DNA from 3 places in the Exiguobacterium sp. s34 genome. Region 1 is predicted to be linked to each of the others. Evidence: riboswitches for the same ligand, from Rfam matches in the RefSeq annotation. Region 1 holds a riboswitch; each other region holds the start of a gene.
The links. Region 1 has a riboswitch for thiamine pyrophosphate ahead of KNO87_RS08060 (YkoF family thiamine/hydroxymethylpyrimidine-binding protein). Riboswitches for the same ligand answer to the same signal wherever they lie in the genome.

Region 2: it holds a riboswitch for thiamine pyrophosphate, as region 1 does, so the genes downstream of both, tenA (thiaminase II) here and KNO87_RS08060 (YkoF family thiamine/hydroxymethylpyrimidine-binding protein) in region 1, are expected to answer to the same signal.
Region 3: it holds a riboswitch for thiamine pyrophosphate, as region 1 does, so the genes downstream of both, thiT (energy-coupled thiamine transporter ThiT) here and KNO87_RS08060 (YkoF family thiamine/hydroxymethylpyrimidine-binding protein) in region 1, are expected to answer to the same signal.

What each region holds. Positions count from the first base shown of each region.
Region 1 is NZ_JACSKE010000003.1:216,017-220,199, reverse strand. It holds gene KNO87_RS08070 (ABC transporter ATP-binding protein) at 1-600, opposite strand, end outside; gene KNO87_RS08065 (ECF transporter S component) at 593-1,168, opposite strand; gene KNO87_RS08060 (YkoF family thiamine/hydroxymethylpyrimidine-binding protein) at 1,161-1,751, opposite strand; TPP riboswitch at 1,834-1,934, opposite strand; gene KNO87_RS08055 (GTP-binding protein) at 1,994-3,193, opposite strand; gene KNO87_RS08050 (hypothetical protein) at 3,302-3,568, opposite strand; gene KNO87_RS08045 (SMP-30/gluconolactonase/LRE family protein) at 3,581-4,183, opposite strand, start outside.
Region 2 is NZ_JACSKE010000001.1:652,527-656,709, reverse strand. It holds gene KNO87_RS03255 (NUDIX hydrolase) at 1-406, opposite strand, end outside; gene KNO87_RS03250 (pentapeptide repeat-containing protein) at 462-1,064, shown strand; gene KNO87_RS03245 (aminoglycoside 6-adenylyltransferase) at 1,061-1,888, shown strand; gene KNO87_RS03240 (hypothetical protein) at 1,939-2,091, shown strand; TPP riboswitch at 2,187-2,291, shown strand; gene tenA (thiaminase II) at 2,380-3,054, shown strand; gene thiM (hydroxyethylthiazole kinase) at 3,051-3,842, shown strand; gene thiD (bifunctional hydroxymethylpyrimidine kinase/phosphomethylpyrimidine kinase) at 3,839-4,183, shown strand, end outside.
Region 3 is NZ_JACSKE010000002.1:192,547-196,729, forward strand. It holds gene KNO87_RS04630 (Asp23/Gls24 family envelope stress response protein) at 1-327, opposite strand, end outside; gene rpmB (50S ribosomal protein L28) at 580-768, shown strand; gene KNO87_RS04640 (thiamine diphosphokinase) at 826-1,413, opposite strand; gene thiT (energy-coupled thiamine transporter ThiT) at 1,410-1,985, opposite strand; TPP riboswitch at 2,059-2,159, opposite strand; gene rpe (ribulose-phosphate 3-epimerase) at 2,180-2,836, opposite strand; gene rsgA (ribosome small subunit-dependent GTPase A) at 2,840-3,727, opposite strand; gene pknB (Stk1 family PASTA domain-containing Ser/Thr kinase) at 3,771-4,183, opposite strand, start outside.

The sequences.
Region 1 (4,183 bases):
TAGGTGAGGACGATGTTCAACGACGATGACGTTCAGTCCTGTCACTCGATCGAGCCATTCCACAAATTCGTACGCGGTCACCGGGTCAAGATGAGTCAACGGTTCATCGAGCAGCAGCCATTCAGGTCTTCCGACTAAAGCACATGCGACGGCGATTCGCTGTTTCTCCCCACCTGATAACGAATCGATTTCACGGGTTCGATAGGCACTTAACTGTAATGATTCGAGGATCTCCGTCACGCGTCGTTCGATTTCTGAGATAGGTGTCGACAAGTTCTCAAGCGTGAAGATGAGTTCTTCATCCACACGCTCCATGACAAATTGCGTGTCCGGATCTTGGAACACCGTCCCGACACGTTGATTGATTTCGCCTGGTACATAATCGTCGTGCAACCTCCCGAACAGTTTGAGTCTACCTTGGAGAATGCCGTCACAATTCTCGGGGAAGAGACGGTTGCATAGCGCAAGAAAGGTCGACTTCCCGCTCCCGCTCGCTCCACTTAACATCGTACGACCTGGTCGGATCGATACGGTGACATCTTCAAGAATCGCATCTAAACTCTCTGGGAATTGAAAGTGGAGTGATTCGGTCTCAACCATGGACGTTCCCACTTCGTGAAATCGCATAGCCGCGAAGGGAACCTGTCTTTAGCAACAAATCACTAAGTAACTTTCCTCCGATTCCTGCGATAACCATCCCACTGACAGCTCGAAGTCCGAACATCGTCGCCACATAACCAGGTTCTAGCATCGCGAACCCACTCATGAAATATGTATAGACGAAACTCGTGACGGCGGACCCGAATCCTGCAAGCATGAGTACCCACAGCTCATAGCGGCGGTAACCCGTCATCGCAAAGACAGCTTCCGCTCCTAAACCTTGAACGATTCCGACCAAGATGATGCGCGGTCCAATCGCGTTTCCAATCAACATCTCGATTGTCGCAGCCATCACTTCTGAGATGAAGGCGGCACCAGGCTTCCGGATGATGTACGCCGAGATGATCGACACGATGAACCAGATACCGAAGATCCACTCGTAGGCGATCGGTCCGATCAATCCTGCCCATAAGTTCCCAATATGGACGAACAATAAGTAGACGACGGCAAAGACGACAGACAATACGGAGACGAGGACGACTTCTTTTAATTTCCACGATTTAAGCATGTCGACCTCCGTGTGACGGACTGTTCACGCTGAACGTCACCGTCATGACGACATGTTGATTCTTCTCGCGCGTCCGTTTGAACGCCGCCTCGTAATACGAGAACACATCATCCAAATTCCCATGAATACCTGACGCATAGTGCATAGAGTCATTATAGACACCGACCTGTTTCGCTTGCTCGATTTCCTCGTAGATGAGCTCCATGTAATGTTCAGTACCCATCGGATAAAGTGCGAACTGTGAAGAGACATACTGTTCTCTTGAGGATCCGTTCAGTGGTTGTGGCGGTGCCTCGAGCGCTTCATCCCCAATCGAATCTCCCGGACATCCAACGGAGAACGTTCCGCTCATCGAAACATGCTTTCCTTCCTCTGAGGCAAAACTCAAAACTGTTCGGGCGACGTCAAATACATGCTCGGCTCGCCCACGGATAACCGTCGACACATCGTCCGTATGGCGCCACACGCCTGATAGATCCGTTCGTTTTAGTGCACCTTTGATTGTTCCGACGAAGTCGTCTGTCATCGGGCTCAGTGTGAATCGAAACCCGACGATTGGGCTCGTACCACATGATTCATTCATTTTGTTTCCCCCTCTAAATGTGTTTGCATAAAAAAAGCCGCATTCATGAGAATGCAGCAACAAAATCTATACAAACTTGCATAGAGAAAGTGCCGCACTTCCTCACGCCAGTATTACCTGGATCGAGTTATAAGGGATCGGAGCCATGCTCTCATCTCAGCCGAAGCACCCCTAGTGCAGTCATTGATATGCGGTTACTTATGCAGTCACAGTATAGCGATGTTTCAATCTTTTGTAAACGGTCAATCTGAATATGTGACGAGATGACCTGAACCCGGAAGTGGGTCATGGAACGTATCCCACGATGACGACATCTCTTCGTCCGTCAATAAACAGGCATCAAGCGATTGCTCAACCGCTTCCCGTTCCATTCGTTGACCGATGAGCACCAACTCGTTTTGCCGATCCCCGTATGGCTCGATGTAATCCTCACGAAGCTCAGGTTCAGCTGCAAACATCTCCTCACGTTCACTTGCAGGTAACGTCGCAAGCCAACGACCTGCATGTTCGAGCGTTGATGCATACCCTGCCTGTGAAAACAGACAAGCGAGGTCGTTTCTTGTCGCAATCCATAAAAATCCTTTTGCACGGACGATTTCTTCTGGATAATGTTCCATCCAGTGCATCAAACGTTCAGGGTGGAACGGTCGACGGCGCCGGTAGACAAATGAGCTGATACCATACTCTTCCGTTTCCGGCGTATGTTCTTCCGACTCGAGTTCTTGGATCCACCCTGCAGCGCGCATCGCCTGATCAAAATCGAATAACTGGACGTCTAGAAGGTCTTCTAACGCGACGTTCGAGTATGTCGACGTCAACAATCTCGCACTCGGGTTCAGTGTTTGGAGTAACCCCTTCATCTCCTGTAGTTCCCCTTCGGACACACGGTCCGCCTTATTCAATACGATGATATCCGCAAATTCGACTTGGTCGACGAGCAAATCGACTACTTCACGGACGTCACCGGTGTCGACGGCTTGTTGACGCTCCATGAGCGATTCACCAGAATTGAAATCTTTGAAGAAACGGTACGCATCGACGACCGTGACCATCGCATCGATGTACACACGGCTCGTCAAATCAATCCCAAGAGCGTCATCGGCATACGTGAATGTCTGCGCGACAGGAATCGGTTCAGAGATTCCTGATGACTCGATGATGATCCCGTCGAGCTCACGGTCTTTTGTTAAGTCATAGACAGCCGTCAACAAATCTTCCCGCAGCGTGCAACAGATACACCCGTTCGAGAGTTCGACTAGCTTTTCATCGGTCCGCGAGAACCCGCCCTGATCAATCAGCTTCTCGTCGATATTCAACTCGCTCATATCATTCACGATGACCGCATATTTTTTATGTTCTCGGTTATGTAAGATGTGGTTGAGCAGTGTCGTCTTCCCGCTACCGAGATAACCCGAAAGTACTGTAATTGGAATTCGTTTCATGATGGACCTCCATTAAATCGTAATCATTACTCTTTGTATAATGGAGTCGTTCCTTACTTTTGTCAATAAAAAACACGCCACATGGACGTGTTTTTGAAGAACATACAATTATTCTTCCAATGCTTTTCGTTCTGCCTCCGAGCGTGGATAAGCATTCGCCTGCCATTCAGCCCGATAAATCGAATCGAGTTGAGTCAATCCGACCTCATCCTCATCTTTATCCGAATCAATACTTGGCACTTCATCCCACTTCGGATCGAGATACGAATGATCTTCTTCACGCGTTCGATTTTCTTGTAACTTTTGAATCCCAATCTTGACCGCTGCAGCAACTGCCAACCCAATTCCAGCTCGAACTAACAGTCGTTTCACCATCGTACTTCCTCCTCAGCGACCGAAACGATACAATGGCATCCCTTTCACTTCTGTGTCGATGATAAATACCGATCCCGCTTCCGGATATTCAGAAAGCGCCTCCTCATCCATTCCTTCACGAGCCGTCGTGATAGCTAATCGATTGAGTCCATCTCCGATAAAGGCACATGAAGTGACATTTGGTGCGGGAACATGGACTTCAAGTAACTTTTTGCCTGTTGACGGGTCCCACCGCGATACTCTTCCACCCGCGTAATGCGCAATCCATAGACAACCTTCAGAATCGGACGTCATCCCGTCAGGAAAACCTTCTTCCTCCGAAAAATCGATGACGACCTCTCCGTTCGAAATTGTTCCTGTCTTCAAATCAAAATCATACTTCCGGATTTTTTCAGTCGGTGTATCGATATGATAAAAAACGGAATGGTCAGGAGACCACGTCAATCCGTTCGAAAGCGTCAACTCATCCATCAATGATGTAGTCGTTCCATCACGATCGACCCGATACAATGTCGCTTGATTTTCTTCATCTTCGAGGTGGAGTGTGCCCGCAAAAATACGACCATATGGATCGGCTTTCCCATCATTAAAACGTAATCGACCGTCGGGATCATC
Region 2 (4,183 bases), on a different contig from region 1:
GAGCGAGTACTTCCGGATAAAGCGTGACGTCTTGTAGACGGTCGAGCTTTTGCCAACGATAAATCAGGTGATCTCCTTCAGGTCCGTAAAAGTCTCCGTCTTGGAGCGGGAGGTCACCGTCTACATAAAAGTACAGTCCAATCTCATGAAACGGTTGATCGTTGTACGTAAACAAGTTCTCGTGCACAAAGGCGAATGAAGTATCGGTCACCTGCATGTTCAGCTCTTCATGAAGCTCGCGTGCGAGTGCGGTTGCAGCTTCTTCACCGAGCGTCACGCGACCACCGGGTAATGCCCAAAAGTCATCCCGGATGTTTCGGTGAATCAATACGTGTCCGTCTTTCACAAAAATACCGGCAACGCGATAATTGAAGACTCCTTGTTCAGTCGGAAATACGAGGTCCATCTGTATCACTTCCAATCTTTGTAATCTGTTCTAGTATACCTGAAGGAGGGATATGATGTTTCAATCACATACACAATATCGAGATGAAGATTTCCGTGACGTGACACTCCGCGACGAAGTGTTGTCACATGTCACGTTCGAGAACTGTCGCTTTACGTACGTCGATGCGACTGAGCTACAAACGGAGCGCTGTCAGTTCATCAACTGTGATTTCACGGACTCGAAATGGAATGCGTCCCGTCATGTCGGGAGCTCGTTTCTGAACTGTCAATTCCATGGTGCCAACTTGTTCACGAGCGAATTTGAACAATGTAAAATGACCGGATCGTCTTTTGAAGAAAGTCAGTTTGAAGGTGTTCGTGTCACGGAAGGGGACTGGTCGTTCGTCAACCTACGCCACGTGTCGCTCAAGAAAATGGACTGGTCCCACGTTCGATTGGTCGAGGCCGATCTGTATGGATCTGACTTGACCGAGACAGTCTGGCAACAGACGGACTTGACTCGGGCGACGCTTCAACACGCGGTGTGTCGTGGTGCCGACTTTAGAGGCGCGCTCGTCGACGGGGTTGATTTTTCGAACGTAACATTGCAACAAACAAAACTAGACGCGATGCAGGCAATTCAAGTCGCGCGCTCATTGGGGGCGATTGTAGAATGAAACCAGAACAAATCATCGAGCAGTTGATTGCGTTCGCAAAAGAACGTGAACACATCCGGACGGTCGTGTTGAACGGCTCACTCGTCAATCCGAATATCCAGCCAGACGCATATCAGGATGTCGACCTTGCTTTTTATGTGGAAGATGTCCAAGCGGTTGTGGCCGATTCCTCATGGATGGACACGTTTGGGGATATTTTGATTATGCAGATGCCTGAAACGATTGACCCGAAACGACATGTGACATTCTTGGTGCAATATGTGGACGGACATCGGATCGATTTGACGATTCGGAGTGTGGATCAAGTAGAAGCCATGCTCGAAACGGACTCGCTCAGTCAAATCGTATTCGACCGAGATCATCATCCGGACGTTACGCCTTCGGACACCACATATCGCGTAACACGTCCATCTGCTGACGAGTATGCGGCTTGCTGGAATGAGTTTTGGTGGGTGTCGCTCTATGTCGTTAAAGGCATCAAACGGCATCAGGTGCTATATGCGCTCGATCACCTCGATATCATGCGGAATATGCTCCGTCAGATGATGGAATGGAATATCGGTTATGCGACGGAGTTCTCCGTAAATCTCGGGAAGTCAGGTGATGGGATGCGCGACCACTTGCCGGAAGAGTTGTGGGAGATGCTTACGGCAACATATGCTTCCGCTGAGCTGAGTGCGATTGAAGATACGCATGACCGCTTGCAATCGCTCTTCTTCTTTTGCGCGCAACGCGTCGCCGAACAAGGCGACTTCGTGTTCCGAGAAGAAGAAGCGAGACGTGTCCGTGCCGCATGTGCAACACTTCGACATTCGAACGATTAATGAGGCCGAGAGCCGGGAAACGCTCCTTATAGAGAAAGGAGCGTTTTTTCATGAACCCATATACGACATTTATTGCCCTTTTAGTCGGAAGTCTTGTCCTTTTTGTCGGTATTCGTTTAAAGAAATGGCCGATTATTTTGGTGGCGATGTTGCCTCTTGGTCTCGTCGCATTTAATATGTTCTTACTGATCACAGGACGCTAGAAACAGCTTAAATTGTTGACCGCCCAAACAGGAAAAGGTTTTCAATTGGTAAAAAGATTGATAGAATGTGGTCGAAGACGACTGAATTTCATAATGTTTGCCACTAGGGGAGTCGCGCCACGCGGCTGAGATGGACATGGTCCAGACCCTTCGAACCTGATCTAGTTCAAGCTAGCGTAGGGAAGTGGGCGAGACGAATCATATGGCTTCACCTAGATATGACTGTTCGAGACGCCGCTTCCGTTATGGGAGGCGGCGTCTTTTTATCTGTTATAAGGGGGAGTTACTATGAAATTTACAGATCACTTACGTCAGGAGGCAGATGGATTGTTTGAAGCAAGCTTCCATCATCCGTTCGTCCGTTCACTCGGGGAAGGGACGCTCGACGAGAAGAAGTTCAGACATTACGTCATGCAAGACTCTTACTATTTGAATCAGTTTTCGAAAGTACAGGCGAAAGGAGCGACGCTCGCACCAACGATGGAACTATCGAGCCGCTTTTTGACGCATGCGTTGCACACGATTGAGGCGGAACTCTCACTTCATCGTGAGTTCTTTACGATGCTCAACGTGACAGACGTGGAACTTGCGACATTCGAGCCGGCACCGACCGCTTATGCGTATGCCCTTCACATGCAACAGGCAGGACCGACACTCGGTGATGTATTGGCGTCAATCCTTCCATGTTACTGGGTTTATTACGAGATTGGTGAACGCTTGAAAGATAAGCGACCCGATCATCCGATTTATTCGGCTTGGATTGCGACGTACGGTTCGGAATGGTTCCGTGAGCTGGTAGAAGAACAGATTGATCGATTGGATGAATTAGCCGGACAAGCGACAGAAGAAGAGCGGCTTCGTTATACGAAACTCTTCTTGAAGAGTTGTTACTACGAAGTCGCCTTCTGGGAAATGGCATGGACACTAGAGTCATGGACGTTGTCACAGGAGGTCAACCAATGAGACATGAGATTTGGAGTGAGATTCGAAAGCAGGCGCCGTTAATTCACAACATCACAAACACGGTCGTCGCCAATTTTTCGGCGAATGGACTGCTCGCCATCGGTGCCTCCCCGGTGATGGCAGACGCGATTGAGGAAGTGGCAGAGATGACATTCGTGAGCGATGCGCTCGTACTCAACATCGGGACACTCGGTACGATGACCGAAGCGACGATGATTCGTGCAGGGCAAGCTGCAAATGAAGCGGGATGTCCGGTCGTGCTCGACCCGGTCGGTGTCGGGGCAACGTCATTTCGTCGAGATGTCGTCGAGCGTATCCTTCGTCACGTCCGCGTGTCGGTCATTCGTGGGAATGCAGGAGAAATTGCCACATTGGTCGGCGTCGATTGGGCAGCACGTGGTGTCGATGCGGGGGACGGGGCGTGTGAACCACGCCAATTGGCGCTCGAAGCGGCGAAACGCTATGGATGTGTCGTGGCGGTGACCGGAAAAGAAGATCTGGTCAGTGATGGAAGTGTCGTCATAGAAGTCCATGGCGGAACAAAACGAATGACCGAGACGACCGGTACAGGCTGTCTACTCAGTGCGGTCGTCGGAGCATGTCTAGCGGTCGAGAAGAACGCCCTAAAGGCGACGGTGACAGCCGTGTCGGGATATGCCTATTGCGGGGAGTTGGCGAGTGAACGGGCAGAAGGACCAGGAGATTTTCCGATTCACTTCTTAAATGCCCTTCATCAATTGACGCAACATACAATCCCGACGAATCGAATCGAGGTGTCGACATCATGAGACCGCAAGTATTGACGATTGCTGGATCTGACTCAGGGGGAGGCGCCGGGATTCAAGCTGATTTAAAAACGTTTCAAGAGCTCGGTGCGTTCGGGACGAGTGTGCTGACTGCGATCACGGCTCAAAACACACTTGGTGTTCATGGGATTGAAGCGATTTCCACGGAAATGATCATTGGGCAAATCGATGCGGTAACTGACGATTTTAACATTACGGCATGTAAGACGGGAATGTTGGTAGATGCGGAGCGAATTGAAGCGGTGGCAAAAGCGCTTGAACGCCATCGGTTCGAGCATGTCGTCGTCGATCCTGTCATGGTGGCTAAAGGGGGCGCTTCTTTG
Region 3 (4,183 bases), on a different contig from region 1:
ATTTACCGACGAAACGTTTAATCCTAAAGTTTCTCCGAGCGTATACTTGACTCGGCTCTGCACGTTGTATGCGACTTCAGATACTTTCGTCCCGTAGCTTACAATGATGTGCATGTCGATATGTACGTCTTCGTCTTCTTGACGTACGACGACACCACGCGCGTAATTTTCACGTTTTAACAATTCAGCAATGCCGTCTTTCAATTGTGCTTGTGAAGCCATGCCGACCACACCGAAGCATTCCATCGCTGCACCACCTGCGAGTGTCGCGATGACGTCACTTGTGATGTCAATATTGCCATATGTTGTCTTCATTTCAATTGCCATATGGAGTAGCCTCCTTTATTCGGAATGATTCCTAATGTACATTCTACAATAAGTACCTAGTTATTAAAAGAACCTGCTCCAGAAACTCGGTCAATTAACGCGATAACCTCATTCATTATTCAAATCCTTGAGAGTAATGTCAAGTTTTTTTCTTGTCATGGTACGATTTTCTAGTTGCATCGGGAAAAAAGCCGTGCTAATATAAACGAGTGTCTATTAGGACGAACCCACATAAAAAAGGAGGGGAAACGCATGGCACGTAAATGCTACGTAACAGGTAAATCACCTAAATCAGGTAACAACCGTTCGCACGCACTCAACAAGACAAAACGTACTTGGGGTGTAAACGTACAAAAAGTTCGTATTCTCGTTGACGGTAAACCGAAACGCGTTTGGGTTTCAGCTCGCGCACTTAAATCAGGTCTCGTTGAACGCGTATAATACTTATACACGAACGAATAAATCCCAGCGGCATTCGCCGATGGGATTTTTTTGTGCTCATTTTTTGACAATCATGACGAGAACGGTCCCTTGATGGACCGTCAACCGGGCAGAATCCGTAGACCATTCATTTGAGATCGTCAGCGCCTCTCCGCTCGTCACGTCATGATGGTCAAGTGGATATTTGACATCTTTAATGGAAATCGTAGCTGTCTTCCATGGCATGAAGGACAAATAGTGACCGTCCCGTTTCGGAATCGTATAGTCTCCTATTCTTACAAGATAGACCGTTTGCCCTTCATCATGAAGGTGCATCTCCGGATAGGACTCCAGTAAGCCTACATTCGCAAACGTCATATCGATCCGTCCCCCGAGAGCCCCATACACATCGATTCGTGTTGCTCCCCGTTCTCTTGCTAACTCCAATGCAATTTCTAAGTCTGTCACATCTTTCTCCGAAGGATAGCGTAACGCTTGATCAGGTGGTGTCCCATCGAACGAATCAAAATCTCCCACCACGACGTCTGGTACAACTCCTTCATCTAACAGTCTTTGATATCCACCATCCACACCAATCACAAAATCGGCATCACGCGGTAAGTCCGGAATAGGTGCCGGACTCGCCGCGACGATTAGTACGTTCATTGACGGATATCCCGTGTCGCCACACGCGTGAAACGTGGTGCTGTCGTGAAGAGAAGTACTAACACGATGGCCGAGATGACAAAGGATGGGAGCATATACGTGGCGTTATATCCGAGCGAGTAGGCCACGACCGGACCTTCTGCGTATTCAGCGAAGAAGACGATACCCGAGATGACGTGCGCTGCGTATCGTAACATCGACCCGAGCAATGCCCCGAGCACTAAATAGATGGCAAGCGTCTTTGTCGCACCTTGACTCGCAGCATGTTTCACTCGCCCTGCGAATACCCCGGCCATACCGACGAGGCCATATGCGACCGTATAGTCGAGCAAGAATTGTACAGGTGTGAAAATGTATGCTCCGAACAAGAGTTGAAGTGTCCCGACGAGCGCGCCTGTCGCAAGACCACCCTTCAGCCCGTGACGGAACGCCATGACAAAGATCGGGAGCATCGCTAAACTGATAGACCCACCTTGTGGTAAACGATATGGAATGAGCAAATCAAAAATAAGCCCGAGCGCCGCAAACAATGAAATTTCAATGAGCGCTTGTAATTTGAAACGTGATTTCATCCTTCTTCCTCCTTTATTTGTTTGAACGACAAAAAGCAGCATGACGTAAACGCCATGCTGCTTGAATTCGCAACGTGCATTTTCGCCACATCCCTACGTCCGTGTGAACGGAACAGGTTCAAAGGGTTAGCGTATGCCTCTCAGCCACATGATGTGACACCCCTTGCGACTCTATCTTGTTGTTCTACCGTCGATTATACACGAGATGCGCCACGAATGCTATCGATGGCTGCTTTATAATCCGATTGACTATAGATGGCTGATCCTGCCACAAGCACATCAGCTCCAGCATCGATGCAACGTTTTGCCGTTTCTGCGTTCACACCACCATCGATTTCAATCTCAAAATCAAGTTGATGGTCTTGACGAAGTTGGCTAAGCGCTGAAATTTTTGGCACGACCGATTCAATAAACGCCTGACCCCCGAATCCTGGGTTGACCGTCATGAGCAACACCATATCGACGTCCGTGAGTACGTGTTCAATCGTCGAAAGTGGTGTATGTGGGTTTAAGACGACCCCACATTTCGCACCTGCCGCTTTGATTTGCTGTAAGACACGATGCAAATGATTCGTCGCTTCCACGTGTACGGTTACGATGTCCGCACCGGCTTTCACGAAATCTTCAACGTAGCGTTCTGGTTGGTCAATCATCAAATGTACATCGAGTACCATGTCTGATTTTTTACGCAAGCTCGCGAGAACAGGTAAACCAATCGAGATGTTTGGTACGAATTGCCCGTCCATCACGTCAAAATGGATATAGTCAGCCCCTGCTTCTTGAACGGCTTTTACTTCAGCTTCCAAGTTGGCAAAATCGGCAGCTAAAATAGATGGTGCAATTTTAATCATCTGTCAATACCTCCGTTTTCGATCGTTTAACTCCTCCATAAAGGTAACATAATTTTCGTACCTTGTTGAAGCAATTTCGCCATTTTCAACCGCTTGTTTAATGGCACATCCTGGTTCATTAACGTGGACACATCCCCGGAACTTACAATCGTCATGGCGTTCCACGAATTCGGGGAAGCACCATCTGAGCTCATCTGTCTCAAGTTCCTGAGGAAACTCTAGACTTGAAAAACCCGGTGTATCGGCAACGAGACCATCCGCCAATTGGATTAACGTCACGTGACGTGTCGTATGTTTTCCTCGTCCGAGCGATTTCGAGATTGCACCTGTCGCCAACTCGAGTTCTGGCGCGACTGCATTGAGTAACGAACTTTTCCCGACACCGGTCTGACCGGCGAAGACGCTCGTTTTTCCCTTGAATAGACTGCGCACTTCATCAACACCGTGCCCATGCTCCGTCGACGTTTCGATCACGTCATACCCAATCGCCCGATAGCGAGCAATCGCCACTTGAATCGGTTCGACTTCACCTTCATCGAGCAAGTCCATCTTCGTCAATACGATGATTGGATGAATTTGCTTCGATTCAATGAGAATGAGAAAACGGTCAAGCAAATGATAGGAAAACGCTGGTTCCTTAACTGAAAAGAGGAGGAACGCTTGATCAATATTCGCAATCGGTGGCCGAACGAGATGGTTTTGGCGCTCTTCCACTTCAAGAATATAGCCGGTCCCATCTTCTTGATCTTGAATCACCACATCGTCGCCGACGACAGGTGAGATATTGCGTTTTCGAAAATTCCCTCTTGCCCGACAACGAATCTCTTGGTTCGCCTCGGTCATCACATCATAAAACCCGCCTTGAAGACGAATGATTGTTCCTTTCATTATGACTACCTCCTTTTAAAAAAGAGGTGACGACACCGTCACCTCTTTATTGTGCCTCTTCGGCTTGCGCATATGTGACTGAATCCGTTCGAACAATCTCACCATCAACTTCAATCGTTGCTGTCCCGACTTCGTCAGGGGCAATGACTAGCGTGTACGAGTACGTTGTCGTCTCTGTGATTTGATCACGAAGTACCTCAATTTCACCACGTGCGTCAACCGTACGAATGACGACTTCGACCGCTTTCGGCTTCTTATCCTTATCCGGTTGCTCGACTTCAACACTCACTTCACGTTCAATCGAGATATCGGTCGGTTCGACGCCTTCCGATACAATCACCGTGAGCTCCGTTCCCGGGTCGACTGCCGTCCCGGCTGTCGGAAGTTGACGGATGATTTGACCTTTTGGAACACTTGTCGAAAATTCATCCTTCTTCACGATTTTCAATTTGTTCTGTT